Regions from separate parts of the Streptosporangium sp. NPDC004631 genome, predicted to be linked through region 1. Evidence: riboswitches for the same ligand, from Rfam matches in the RefSeq annotation. Region 1 holds a riboswitch; the other holds the start of a gene.
What was found. A riboswitch is a leader RNA that binds a small molecule or an ion and turns the genes downstream of it on or off. The one in region 1 is predicted to bind cobalamin.

Region 1 (7,053 bases):
CCGGCCAGCTATCCGGCGGGGGTCCTTCTCAACGGGCTGGTCTACGAGGCGCTGCGCGGTGGTGAGTGGACCGTGGCCCAGCGGCTGGCGTGGCTGGCCAGGGACCCGGACGGCTACCGGCCGCAGCCGTACGAGCAGCTGGCCGGCTGGTTCCGCCGGATCGGCCACGAGCCGGACGCCCGCCGGGTGCTGCTGGCCAAGCAGCGCCGCCGCCGCCGCACGCTCAAGCCCACCGGCAAGATCTGGGGCCGGCTGCTCGACCTCGTCGTGGGATACGGCTACCGCCCCTGGCTGGCCGGGCTCTGGGTGGCGGTGCTGCTGACCGCGGGCACCGCGATCTTCGCCGCCGTGCCCCCCGCGCAGATCGACCCGGACGAGATCAGGAACTTCCAGCCGTTCGTCTACACGCTGGACCTGCTCGCCCCGGTGAGCGTCTTCGAGCAGCGGGGGGCGTGGGAGCCGGTCGGCTGGACCCGGTGGCTGGCCTGGACCCTGGTCGCCTCCGGCTGGATCCTGGCCACCGCCCTGATCGCCGGCGCCGCCCGGGTGCTCCGCCCCAGCGGGACACCCTAGGCGTCCCGCGGACGGATCCGTCCCCTCAGAAGGACTCGTCGAAGGCGACGTTTCCCTCGACGGCCACCTGGTAGGCCGAGACCCGCCGCTCGAAGAAGTTGGCCAGTTCCTGAACGTCCTGCAGCTCCATGAACGCGAACGGGTTGGCGGTGCCGTACCGGACGGGCAGCCGGAGCCGGACCAGCCGCTGGTCGGCCACGTACTCAAGGTACTGCCTCATCTGGCCGACGTTCATCCCGAACAGGCCGTCGCCGCACAGGTCGGCCGCGAAGGCCAGCTCGACCTCCACCGCCTCCTCGATCATCTGGGTGACCTGGGCGCCGAGCTCGTCGTCGAAGAGCCCGGGCTCCTCGGCCCGTACGGTGTCCACCACGCCGAAGGCGAACTCCATGTGCATGGACTCGTCGCGGAACACCCAGTTGGTCCCGGTGGCCAGACCGCTGAGCAGGCCCCTGGAACGGAACCAGTAGACGTAGGCGAACGCGCCGTAGAAGAACAGCCCCTCGATGCACGCGGCGAAGCAGATGAGGTTGAGCAGGAACGCCCGCCGGTCGTCCCTCGACTCCAGGCGGGTCAGCCCGCCGAGTGAGTCGATCCAGCGGAAGCAGAACTCGGCCTTGTCCCGGATCGAGGGGATGTGCTCGACCGCGGCGAAGGCCTTGACCCGCTCCTCGTGGTCGGGCAGGTAGGTGTCCAGCAGGGTGAGGTAGAACTGGACGTGCACCGCCTCCTCGAACAGCTGCCTGCTGAGATACAGGCGCGCCTCGGGGGCGTTGACGTGCTGGTAGAGGTTGAGCACCAGGTTGTTGGCCACGATCGAGTCGCCGGTCGCGAAGAACGCGACGAGGCGGTTGATCAGGTGGCGCTCCTCCGGCGTCATCCTGGCCAGGTCGGCCAGGTCGGAGTTGAGGTCGACCTCCTCCACGGTCCAGGTGTTGCGGATCGCGGCCCGGTAGCGTTCGTAGAACTCCGGGTAGCGCATGGGCCGGAGGGTGAGGTCCATTCCAGGGTCGAGCAGCATCGGGCAGGCCTTTCGCGAAGAAAAGGGGGGCGCCTACTGGCAGGCGTCGCAGTACTCGGGGTTCTCCAGGGAGCAGGCCACGGCCTCCGGTTCGGCGACGGTCTGCGCCACGGTGGTCTGCGCGATCCTGGTGGCCGGGCGGGAACGCAGGTAGTAGGTGGTCTTGAGGCCCGACTTCCAGGCGTAGGCGTACATCGAGGAGAGCTTGCCGATGGTCGGCGTGGCCATGAAGAGGTTGAGCGACTGCGACTGGTCGATGTACGGCGTGCGCGCGGCGGCCAGGTCGATGAGCGCCTTCTGCGGCAGCTCCCATGCGGTCCGGTAGAGCGACTTCAGGTCCTCGGGCATGCCGGGAACGTCCTGGATGGAGCCGTCGGCCCGCTTGATGGCGTCCCGGATCACCGGGGTCCACAGGCCACGGGCCGAAAGGTCGCGGACGAGATACCGGTTGACCTGGAGGAACTCCCCCGACAGGGTCTCGCGCTTGAAGATGTTGGAGACCTGGGGTTCGATGCACTCGTAGCAGCCCGCTATGGAGGCGATCGTGGCCGTGGGGGCGATCGCGATCATCAGCGAGTTACGGAGGCCCGTCTCGGCGACCCGCTCCCTGAGCGCCGCCCACTCCGGCGACCGCGCGGCGTCGTAGTGGTCGGGGTGGAGCACCCCGCGAGCGGCCCGGGTCTCGGAGTAGGAGGGGTGACGTCCCCGCTCCACCGCCAGATCCGCCGAGGTGGCGTAGGCGGCGAGCGCGATCTCCTCGGAGATCCGGGTGGACAGCTCCAGCGCCTCCGGCGAGTCGAACGGCAGCCGCAGGGTGAAGAACACGTCCGCCAGGCCCATCAGGCCCAGCCCGATCGGCCGCCACCGCTCGTTGGCGGCGCGGGCCTCGGGGGTCGGGTAGAAGCCCAGGTCGATGGTCCGGTCCAGGAACCGCACGGCGATGCGGACGGTCCGGCGCAGCCGTGCCCAGTCGATGTCCCGGCCGTCCAGGTGGGCGGCGAGGTTGATCGATCCGAGGTTGCACACGGCGGTCTCGGCGTCGCTGGTGACCTCCAGGATCTCGGTGCAGAGGTTCGACAGGTGGATGACGTTCTCGGGCCGGGCCGTCTGGTTGGAGGTCCGGTTGGCTGCGTCCTTGAAGGTCATCCAGCCGTTGCCGGTCTGGGCGAGGGTGCGCATCATGCGGCCGTACAGGGCGCGGGCCGGGATCTGCTTGACGAACCGGCCCTCGGCCTCGGCGGCCCGGTAGGCCTCCTCGAACGCGGCGCCGTACAGGTCGGTGAGGTGCGGGACCTCCTTGGGGTCGAACAGCGACCACACGCCGTCGGCCTCGACCCGGCGCATGAACTCGTCCGGGATCCAGTTGGCGAGGTTCAGGTTGTGGGTGCGGCGGGCCTCCTCGCCGGTGTTGTCGCGCAGTTCGAGGAACTCCTCGACGTCGGCGTGCCAGGACTCCAGGTAGACGCAGGCCGCGCCCTTGCGGCGTCCCCCCTGGTTGACCGCGGCGACGCTGGAGTCCAGGGTGCGCAGCCACGGCACGATGCCGTTGGAGTGGCCGTTGGTGCCCCGGATCAGCGAGCCGCGCGAGCGGACGCGGGTCCAGGCGATGCCGATCCCCCCGGCGTACTTCGACAGCCGCGCGACCTGCCCGTACCGGTCGTAGATGGACTCCAGCTCGTCCCTCGGGGAGTCGAGCAGGAAGCAGGACGACAGCTGGGGCCTGCGCGACCCGGAGTTGAACAAGGTGGGCGAGCTGGGCAGGTAGGACAGGGTCGCCATGAGCGCGTACAGCTCGGCGGCCTCCTCGACCGTCTCCGACAGGCCGCAGGCCACCCGGAGGAAGAAGTGCTGGGGGCGCTCCAGGACCTTCCGGGTCTCGGGGTGGCGCAGCAGGTAGCGGTCGTAGACCGTGCGCAGCCCGAAGTACTCGAAGCGGGCGTCGGCGTCCGGTGCCACCAGCGCGTCGAGCACGGCGGCGTTGGCGGTCACGAACGCGGCCAGCCCGTCCTGGACGAGCCCGGCCGCGTGGGTCGCGGCGACGGACTCGGAGAAGGTGCGGACCCCGTTCCCGGCCGCCTCGTCGGCGATCAGCTCGGCCAGCAGTCCGGCGGCCACCCTGGAGTTCTCCGGGTCGGTGATCACCCGGGCCGCGGCCTCCTCGATGGCCAACCGGCGGTCTGCCGGGTTCCGCCCGATCTCCTCGGCGACGTCGACCAAGGTCTGTGTCACGTGCTACCCCTCGCGCGTTCGTATTCCCCGCACGGCTCTCAACCGGAAGGGACGCACGCGTCACAGACGGTTCCGGGCACGCCGGACCGCCTCGCTCCGCGGGCCCTCCCACGAGGCCCTGGACCAATCACGTCACCGGCAGGTTTTCGGACTCGCGGGCGCCTGGCGCATGCCTACTGGCCGTCGCTTCCCAGGCAGACCTCACCCAGTGCTTCATGACGGCGGTCGTTCCCGCTCACCGCTGCGGGGCAGTCCCGGACTTTCACCGGGTTCCCTCTTACCTCGCCCCGATGGGCGAACCAGCAACGACCAGGATCCTACATCTAGTGCCGCCCGACGCAACTACCCCAACAACTTGTGTCGATAGACCTCATTAATCCAAGCTCGTTGAGCACTCCCCGGGTACGGCGGGTCTCGGTGACGAGCCACTGACGAAAATCGTCGCCGCTCAGGTAGACCCGGTTCCAGCCGTTGGCCGCGCAGACGGCCTGCCAGCGGGGCGAGGCGTCGATCCGGTCGCACAGGGCGAGGGCCTCCTCCCGGTCCCCGGCGCTCATGCCGCGCGGGCCGAGCAGCCCGCACCAGTCGGTGTACTCCAGCCGGACCTCCCGCTCCATCAGCGTCGGCGCGTCGATCCCCTCGATCCGCTCGGCGGAGGAGACCACCAGCGGCCGCACGCGGCCCGCGGCGATGTCCGGCATGAAGGAGCGCGCCGACCCCAGGATCGCGGCCACCCGGCCCTCGTAGAGCGCCTCGGCGGCCTCTGCTCCGCCGGAGTATCCCGCGTAGTCGAGCAGCCGGACGTCCACCCCCAGGCACCTGCCGATCATGCCGTAGAGCACGTGGTCGGAGCCCCCCTCCAGCCGTCCGCCCACCATCATCTCGGCCGGGTTGCGGCGGAGCACCGCGGCGAAGTCCTCGAAGCTGCGCAGCAGGGAGTGCGCCGGGACGACCAGGGCGGCCCAGTCGCCGACCAGCCGGGCCAGCGGGGTGGTGGCCTCCGTCACGGAGTCGGCGTTGGCGATCTCCGCCCCGGCCACCATCGGCATGCCGGTGAGGAGCAGCCTGCCCTCGCGCGCGAACGCGCCCCGGGTGGCGGTGAACGCGCTCAGCGCGGCCACCCCCACGTTGCCCGGGTAGTTGCTCACCTCGACCGCCCGCGCCAGTCCCTCCCCGCGCAGGACCGCGGCCAGCGCGCGGGCGGTCCGGTCCCAGCCCTGCCCCCGCCCCGCGGGCGCGACGATGGTGAGCCGGCCCGCCGGCGCCGCGCCGGAGTCGCCCGCCCTGCCGCAGCCGCCGGCGGCCATGACCCCCAGCGCGAGCGCAAGGAACCGCCTACGGTACATAAGCGTCCTTCCGCCGAGATCCCCCAGACCCCTCAACACTTCACGTTACAGGCATGTCACCATCTGTCACATGCCGGGGGTCACCGTCGGCGGACGGCGGGCATCACTCCACGGTGACGCTCTTGGCCAGGTTGCGAGGCTTGTCCACATCGCGGCCCAGCACCACGGCGGCGTGGTAGGCGAAGAGCTGGAGCGGGATCGACAGCAGGATCGGGTCCAGCTCGGTCTCGTTCCTGGGCACCACGACGCAGTCGTCGGCAAGCCTCGGGTCGGCCGTACGATGCCCGACCATGAGCACCCGCCCGCCGCGCGCGCGGATCTCGCCCAGCGTGGTGAGGTTCTTGTCCAGCAGCTCGTCGTCCGGGACGATCGCCACGGTCGGCATCTCCGGGCCGATCAGCGCCAGCGGCCCGTGCTTGAGCTCACTGGCCGGATAGGCCTCGGCGTGCACGTAGGAGATCTCCTTGAGCTTCTGCGCGCCCTCCCTGGCCACCGGATATCCCCGGACCCGGCCCACGAACATCATGCTCGGCGAGTCGGCGTACTTACGCGCCAGCTCCGCGATCCGCGGCTCCAGCGCGAGGATCTCCTCGATCTGCCCGGGGAGCGCGCGCAGCCCCTCGCAGATGCGGCGGCCGTTCGCCGGCGACAGGTCGCGCACCCGGCCCAGGTGGAGGGCCAGCAGCGCGAAGGCCACCGCGGTCGAGGTGAACGCCTTGGTGCTCGCCACCGAGACCTCGGGCCCCGCGTGCAGGTAGAGGCCGCCGTCGCACTCCCTGGCGATCGCGCTGCCGACGGTGTTGACGATGCCCAGCACCCGGCCGCCCTTGCGCTTGAGCTCCTGGACGGCGGCGAGGGTGTCGTAGGTCTCCCCCGACTGGCTGATCGCCACGTACAGAGTGTCGGCCTCCACGACCGGGCTGCGGTAGCGGAACTCGCTGGCGGGCTCGGCGTCGGCCGGGATCCGCGCCAGCTCCTCGATGAGCTGGGCGCCGATCTGCCCCGAGTAGTAGGCGGAGCCACAACCGATGATCTTCACCCGGCGGAACGACCTGGTCTCCCGCGCGTCCATGTTGAGGCCGCCCAGGTGGGCGATGTGGAAACGGTCGTCCAGGCGTCCGCGCAGCGTCCTGGCCACGGTGTCGGGCTGCTCGGAGATCTCCTTGAGCAGGTAGTGCTCGTAGCCGCCGGTGTCGTAGTGCCCGGCGTCCCAGTCGACGGTCAGCGGCTCCTTGGCCGTCTCCCGCGCGTCGCTGGCGAAGGTGTGGAACCCGTCGGCCCTCAGCACCGCGAGCTCACCGTCCTCCAGGTGGACCACCTGGCGGGTGTAGCGGACCAGCGCGGACACGTCGGAGGCGGCGAACATCTCCTTCTCCCCGATGCCCAGAACGATCGGGCTGCCGTTGCGCGCCACGACCACCTCGCCGGGGCGCCGGGCGTCGATCACCGCGATGCCGTAGGTGCCGACGACGCGCTTGAGCGCGCTCCGGACCGCCTCCTGGAGCGAGTCGGTCTCCTCGACGGTGCGGGCGATCAGGTGGGACAGCACCTCTGTGTCGGTCTCGGACAGGAAGACCGCGCCGTCGGCCTCCAGCTTGGCGCGCAGCTCGTCGGCGTTCTCGATGATGCCGTTGTGCACGACCGCGATCCGCTCGTCGGCGGACAGGTGCGGGTGGGCGTTGACGTCGCTGGGCGCGCCGTGGGTGGCCCAGCGGGTGTGCCCGATGCCCAGGGTTCCCTTGAACCGCGCGGGCACGACCGCCGCCAGGTCCGCCACCCTGCCCTTGACCTTGCGCATCTTCAGGCCCTTGTTGGAGACCACCACGCCGGCCGAGTCGTAGCCCCGGTACTCAAGACGCTGCAACCCCTCCAACAGAATCGGCG
Region 2 (7,053 bases), on a different contig from region 1:
TCGGTGTGACCACGGCGAAGGGGCCCATCCAGTGGGCACGGATGCTCGGCCGGATGAGCTCGGGGCGGTCGGAGGAGTCCCCGTTCGTCAGGATGACCCGGGCGCGCAAGGTCCACGTCAGGCTGGGCGCCCCGATGACCTACGAGTTGGACGGCGGTGCCAAGGAGAGCGTCACCAGGCTCAAGGCGAAGGTCGTGCCCGGCGGCATCACCGTCCGCGTCCCCGCGTCGGCCGAGCCAGGCGAAGAACCGGCCGAGTGAGCAGGGGAGGCGGGCCGGATCGGCCGAGCTGACCGGATCGGTCGGATCGGCCGCGGGGCGGGGCTGATCGGCTGGATCTGTCGGAATGGTCGCGGGGCGGGGCGGGGCTGATCGGCCGAAACGGACGGAACGGCGCGCGGGCCGCGAAAAGGCACTCTCTGGGCCTAACGCCCTCCACGGCCCGCGCGCACCCTACGGCCCGCACGGCACTCAAGGGCCCACGCGCCCTCCCGGCCCGTACGGTCGATCAGGCGGTCGTGACGGTGATCTGGAGCTCCGTGATCCATTTGTCCTGATCGTCGCACGGGCACTCGATGCTGACCTCGCGGCCCAGCCCGAGGCTGCGGTAACCGTGCTCGTCGATCCAGTGGGCCAGCGTCTGGAACGTGGTGCCGACCCCGTCCATCGAACCCCGGTGGATGATCGTGGCGGCTGTCTCGACCGCCGGCAGGTCCACGATCGCGAAGTCGTGGTCCTCGCGTGGTTCCGCGGTCACCTCCACCCCGGCGTGCACGATCACCCTGCCGTCCGCGTCCGGTTCGTAGTAGGCGATGCCGTACCCCGACGGTGCCACCCCGGCGAGGTCGAGCCGCCGGAACAGCTCGCCGTACAGAGGTTGGATGACCGGTCCGATGTCCTCGCCCTCGTAACTCGCCGCGATGGCGGTGATCTCGGCCAGGTGAACCGGTGGGATCCGTTTGAGGACGACCTCTTCGACGCTCATGTGCCCCTCCTTCTCGATCGTCCGGAGCCTCGCCTCGACCCGGAGCAGCCGCGCTCTGTCCGCCGCGATCCGCTCCTCCAGCTCCGCGCGGCGTAGCCGTACCATCCCCTGCAACTCGACCGTGGTCACCTTCTCGTCGAGGATCGACCGCACCTGTTGCAGGGTGAAGCCGAGATCCTTCAGCGCGATGACGCGGTTGAGCCGCTGGAGCTGGCTCGCCTGGTAGAAGCGGTAGCCGCTGGCCGGGTCGACGCGGGCGGGCTGCAACAGCCCGAGTGCGTCGTAGTGGCGCAGCATGCGCACCGACACGCGGCCGAGCTGGGCGAAGTCTCCGATGCTGAACATGACGCTTCCAGGTTTAGGGGCTCACATGGTGTCAGAGTCAACCCGGTGTTCCGGGTCTCAACGTCTCGGACGGGCCGATGCCCTGGGGCTCGGCCCGTCCCCGCTGTTCCGGCGGGCGGACGCCCGCCGGGCCGGGTCGGCTGTCCGCCGGGCGGTTCAGCTGAGGGCGGCGAAGGCTCCGGCGCCGATGAGGGCGACCGCCCAGGCGAGGTCGAGGTTGAACCACGCCTTGCGGAGCACCGCGACGCCCAGCCGCTCGTAGACGACCATGGCCAGGATCGTGATCGTCGAGAGCATGGCCAGGGTGTGGATCGCGGTCGCCAGCAGGCTCTGCGAGGCCAGTACGGCCGCGCCGTGCCCGCCGCGCAGGGTGATCGGCAGCACCATCAGACCGGCGCCGTGCGCGGTGGCCATCAGGAACGACCAACCGGCCAGCTGCCACCAGGTCACCTTCATGCCCACCCAGCGGGGATGGCGTCGCCGGATGATCCGCCATACCCCGAACCCGCACACCAGGATCGCCACGCCGTAGGAGACGAGCTTGGGCGGGGTGGCCACGCGGGCCGCGGAGACCAGGCCGAGCGTGATCAGCACCGAACCGGCGTGCCCGAGCACGATGGGAGGCAGCGCGCGCAGCACCGCGGCACGGGAGCGTTCCTGCAGGCCGAGGGCGACCGCGAAAAGCCAGCCCATGGCCGGATTCAGGCCGTGGAAGGCGCCGAGTCCGGCCAGGATCAGTACGGACGTCAGATCCACCGGGCACTTCCCGCCGGAACCGTCACGGGAGGTGGGATCACGGGAAGCAGAAGGAGTCGGAGGAGGAGTCTCCTCCCTGGAGGCGGATCTGGTGGGCGCGGCGCCCGTCGGTGGCGAAGTCGATGGAGAAGGCCGGATCGAGGGAGAGCGAGCCGTCTCCGCCGATGTCGACCTTGGCCATCCAGCTGGAGATGCCGTCGGGGTAGAAGACGTCGTCCCAGGATCGGTAGAGCGAGTTGGTGAAGTAGACCCGGCGCCCGTCCCTGCTGGTCTCCACCATCTGCGGACCGCCGTTCAGCGCCCGGTCGGGAGCGGCCGGATGCGGATCGCGCCGGGCGATGCCGCCGATCCGCACCGAGCCCGCCTCGCGAGGGGCGAACGGGTCGGAGACGTCATAGCTCTTGAGCTCACCCGTGCCCCAGCAGGAGATCAGCAGGACGCGGTCGTCGAGGGTCAGCGAGATGTCGGTGACCAGCGGCGGCACCGCTCCGAACTGTTTGAGCGGCTCCGGCAGCAGATCGACCGGGGCCGGTTCTGCGGGAATGGTGATGATCTTGCGAGCCTTCCAGACCCCCTTCTCCTGATACCAGGTGAAGATGTTCGCCGACAGGTCCTCGACGTTGATGACCGTGTTGACGAACCCGTAGGTCTTGGTCGGGTCGTGGGCGGGGCGCAACTCCAGGGCCATCTGGTGCTGGTCGCCCAGGTCGATCTCCTGCAGGTGCCTGCGCTTGGGCAGGTCCCAGACGTGCAGCCGGTGGCCGTACTCCCGTCCGGCCAGCAGGTCCAGTGAGGGGCCCGCCTCGATCTGGTTGGGGGTGCCCCACTCGCTGCTGATCATCGTGTCGTGGCCGAGATGCCACCAGAAGTCGTAGTGCATTCGCTGCGAGCCCCGATCCACCTCCCAGCGGCCCTTCGGCTCCAAGGTGTCGTGGTCGAGGGTGAACACCCCGCCCGGCGCGTCGCCGTCCACGTTGCCGAGCGCGCTGATGTAGATCGCGTCGGTGCCGCAGTGCACGGTGTGCGGGCGGCTGTAGCCGGTTTTCCGGAAAAGCGTCTCCGGCTCGATCGTCTTGACGAGCCGGGGATGCCGGGGGTCGTCCTTGACGTCGAACACGTAGATCCTGCTGGAGCGCAGGCCGGGCAGGATCAGATAGCGCCGTTCCACATGCGGATGCGGAGCGTAGGGGCACAGGGCGGCGCTGCAGACGTTCCACCCGAAGTGGTGAAGTTCGTCGCCCGCGACGGGCATGTCGTGAATGTCGACGATCGACCCATTGGACAGGTCGATCGTGGCGAGTCCGTCGGGACGCCCCTGCCCGGCGGCGTCGAGCAGGGCGACATAGGCAAGCTCCTCGCGCGGGGCGAGCATGGCCTCCCGCGCGGAGGGATAGAAGGTGGGATCGGGCTGGATGAGTGCCATGGTGGACTCCTAGGCCGAGATCAATACCCCACTTATTCTGGAGGAAAACTCTCCGCTGTCCAGGCGTGATTTTAGGTAACCGAATCAGCGGGGGAACGGCCGGAGTCCTCTGCCGGAGGCGCCGGGCGATCCCGGGCGGACGAGACGCGGGTCTCGATACCGTCCAGCATACGATGCGGGCCGGACTCGAAGCCGTCGTCCCCGCCGCGGAGGACGGCCACTCCGGTGACCGCGCCGGCGCCGGGGACGTGTACCGGTCCCGTACGGCGTGTCACGCCGTCATCGGCACCGGGGTCAGCGCCGAGGCCGGGGCCGGGGCCGGGCGCGGGGGACTCGGTGTCCCGGGCGCGCCCGGCGTGTGACCGGGTACGGCGCGTGACCGGCTATGGTGCGCGGCCGGTTATGACGCGCGGACCTTCCTGGCCGCGGCCACCATGTTGCGCAGGCTCGCCTCGGTCTCGGCGTAGCCGCGGGTCTTCAGTCCGCAGTCGGGATTGACCCAGAGCCGCTCCGGTTCCACCGCCCGGATCGCCAGCCGGAGCGCCTGCTCGATCTCGCCGGTCTCCGGTACGCGCGGGGAGTGGATGTCGTAGACCCCCGGGCCGATCCCGCGCGCGTATCCGGCGGCGCCCAGGTCGTCCAGGAGCTCCATCCGGGACCTGGCCGCCTCGACGCTGGTCACGTCCGCGTCCAGGTCACCGATGGCACCGATGATCTCCCCGAACTCCGAGTAGCACATGTGGGTGTGGATCTGCGTGGAGTCGGACACCCCGGAGGTGGCGAGCCGGAACGCGCCGACCGCCCAGGCCAGGTATCCGGCCTGGTCGGCGGCGCGGAGCGGCAGCAGCTCCCGCAGCGCGGGCTCATCGACCTGGATGATCCGGATTCCTGCCGCCTCCAGGTCGCGGATCTCGTCCCGGAGCGCCAGCGCCACCTGCCGCGCGGTGTCGGCCAGCGGCTGGTCCTCCCGGACGAACGACCAGGCCAGCATGGTCACCGGCCCGGTCAGCATGCCCTTGACCGGCCTGTCGGTCCGCGACTGGGCGTAGACCGCCCAGCGCACCGTCATCGGCTCGGGCCTGGCCACGTCCCCGAACAGGATCGGCGGCCGCACGCACCGCGTGCCGTACGACTGGACCCAGCCGTGCTGTGTGGCGGCGTAGCCGTCGAGCTGCTCGGCGAAGTACTGCACCATGTCGTTGCGCTCGGGTTCGCCGTGGACCAGCACGTCCAGCCCGATGTCCTCCTGCAGAGCGATCACCGAGTCGATCTCGGCGCGCATCGCCGCCTCGTATCCGGCCTGGTCGATCCGGCCCGCCCGCAGGTCGGCGCGGGCCCGCCGTACCGCGTCCGTCTGCGGGAACGAGCCTATGGTGGTCGTGGGCAGCAGCGGCAGTTCCAGCGCCGCCCGCTGAAGCGAGGCCCGTTCGGTGTGTCCGGCCCGCGCCGTCCCCTCTCCCAGGGTCTCCAGCCGTGCCCGCACCCGCGCGTTCACCGGGGGGCGCGCCGCCGCGGCGGGTACGACCGCCTCCGGCCCCTCCCGCAGCGCGCGGCCGATCGCCACGACCTCCGCCACCTTCTGCCGGGCGAACGCCAGCCCCTCGGGCAGCCCCTCCTCCCGATCCAGGTCGAGCGGGACGTGCATCAACGAGCACGAGGTGGAGACCACCACCTCCCCGGCCAGTCCGAGCAGCGCGGCGCAGGTGGACAGCGCGGTGGGCAGCCTGGTCCGCCACACGTTGCGGCCGTCCACCACCCCGGCCACCACGGTCTTGCCCGCCAGTCCCGCGGCCCCGGCGAGGTTGCCGGGACCGGCCACGAAGTCCAGCCCGATGGCCTCGACCCGGGACGCCGCGAGCACCGGCAGCGCCTCGCCGATCTCGCCGAAGTAGGTGGCCACCAGCAGCCGGGGGCGGTGGCTGAGCCCGCCGAGGTGATCGTAGGCGCGGGCGAGGGCCTTCAACTCCTCAACGGACCTGTCTCCGGCCAGCGCGGGCTCGTCGAGCTGCACCTCGGTGACTCCGGCGGAGGCCAGCCGCTCCAGCAGTTCGGCGTAGACGTCCAGCAGGTCGTCCAGGAGCAGCAGCGGTGAGAAGCCGGCCTCCCCGCCGGCCTCGCCGGTCTCCGCGGGGGATCCGGTGGCGGGCCCGGCCGTGGTCTCGGCGGTTGACTTGGCCAGCAGCAGGTAGCTGAGCGGGCCGACCAGCACCGGCCTGGTCTCGATGCCCAGCTCCCTGGCCTCGCCGTACTCGGTCAGCGGCTTCTTCCAGTCGAGCCGGAACCGGGTGTCGGGGCCGAGCTCGGGCGCCAGGTAGTGGTAGTTCGTGTCGAACCACTTGGTCATCTCCAGAGGCGCGATGCCCTGGGTGCCGCGCGCCATCGCGAAGTAGCGGTCGAGGCCGTCGAGCCCGGCGAAGCGGGCGGGGACTGCGCCGAGCATGACGGTGGTGTCGAGGACGTGATCGTAGAAGGAGAAGGTGTTGGACGGGATGTCGGTCAGCCCCGCGTCGCGGAGATCCGTCCAGGTGCGCTCGCGCAGGTCGCGGCCGACGGCGCGGAGCCGGGAGGCGTCGATCGTGCCGGCCCAGTAGGCCTCGACGGCCTTCTTCAACTCCCGGTCGGGGCCGATCCTGGGGTAGCCGAGAACGGTGGTGCGCTGGTCTCTCATGGGTCCTTTTCCCTCGTGGAACCCGGCCGTGCGCGGGCATGCCGAGGGAAAGGCGATCCCCTCGGCCCTCCCGCGGGGCCATGGACGACCGCGTGCCGGCCGGCACGCGGGCGGTGGCAGGTATTCGGACTCGTGGGCGTCGCACTCGCTCCTACTGGCCGTCGCTTCCCAGGTGGTTGTCCCACCCAGTGCTTGTGTGACGGCGGTCGTTCCCACTCACCGCTGCGGGGCAGTCCCGGAGTCGCACCGGGTTCCCTGTTGCCTCGCCGCTCCGGTGGGGGAGCGGCGAACCAGCCGCACCGGCAGCATAGCCCGGCCCGCTCCGATTTTTTCTCCGACGGACCCCGGCGGATGTCACAGAGGCCGGTTCACGGTGCTGTTCACGTTCACGACGGGCCGGAGAGCCCGGCTCCGTGGCGCCGTCTCACGAGGGGATGGGGACCCGGATCGGGGTGAGTCCTTCGGGGGCCCTGCCCGGATAGACGCCGGACAGCATCGTGGCCACGGTGTAGAGATGCCAGCCCTGGGCGGGCCTCTTGAGCACCGGGTCGGCGAACAGTCTGCGGACCTCGTCGGGGGCGACGATGGGGGCCAGCAGGTCGAGATGACCGAGGACGTGGTCGCGGAGCACCGCCGTCAGCGTCTCGTCGGGGCCGGTCCGCCAGCTCCAGCCTCCGCCGGTCTTCGGCGCCGTCAGGAAGCCGGGCCTGCGCTGCCAGGGGTAGTAGCGCCTGCCCACGGTGAACCGCCACGGCTTTCCCTCGATCGGAACGTTCCTGAGCGAGGGGGCGAGACCTGTGGTGAGCCGGTGGATGACCTCCTCGGACAGCCGCCAGGTCTGGTCCAGGCCCAGCGCCGCCCGCACCACCCGGTTGTC

Region 2: another riboswitch for cobalamin. It lies ahead of metE (5-methyltetrahydropteroyltriglutamate--homocysteine S-methyltransferase); the one in region 1 lies ahead of ACWEF2_RS17240 (ribonucleoside-diphosphate reductase subunit alpha).

The regions. Positions count from the first base shown of each region.
Region 1 covers NZ_JBSGCR010000015.1:45,449-52,501, reverse strand. Annotated here, with positions in the region: gene ACWEF2_RS17250 (pentapeptide repeat-containing protein) at 1-573, shown strand, start outside; gene ACWEF2_RS17245 (ribonucleotide-diphosphate reductase subunit beta) at 599-1,594, opposite strand; gene ACWEF2_RS17240 (ribonucleoside-diphosphate reductase subunit alpha) at 1,628-3,823, opposite strand; cobalamin riboswitch at 3,944-4,142, opposite strand; gene ACWEF2_RS17235 (Bug family tripartite tricarboxylate transporter substrate binding protein) at 4,147-5,169, opposite strand; gene glmS (glutamine--fructose-6-phosphate transaminase (isomerizing)) at 5,273-7,053, opposite strand, start outside.
Region 2 covers NZ_JBSGCR010000008.1:191,287-198,339, reverse strand. Annotated here, with positions in the region: gene ACWEF2_RS11455 (diacylglycerol/lipid kinase family protein) at 1-260, shown strand, start outside; gene ACWEF2_RS11450 (MerR family transcriptional regulator) at 508-1,329, opposite strand; gene ACWEF2_RS11445 (hypothetical protein) at 1,486-2,085, opposite strand; gene ACWEF2_RS11440 (selenium-binding protein SBP56-related protein) at 2,123-3,508, opposite strand; gene ACWEF2_RS11435 (hypothetical protein) at 3,682-3,870, shown strand; gene metE (5-methyltetrahydropteroyltriglutamate--homocysteine S-methyltransferase) at 3,909-6,176, opposite strand; cobalamin riboswitch at 6,275-6,487, opposite strand; gene ACWEF2_RS11425 (asparagine synthase-related protein) at 6,601-7,053, opposite strand, start outside.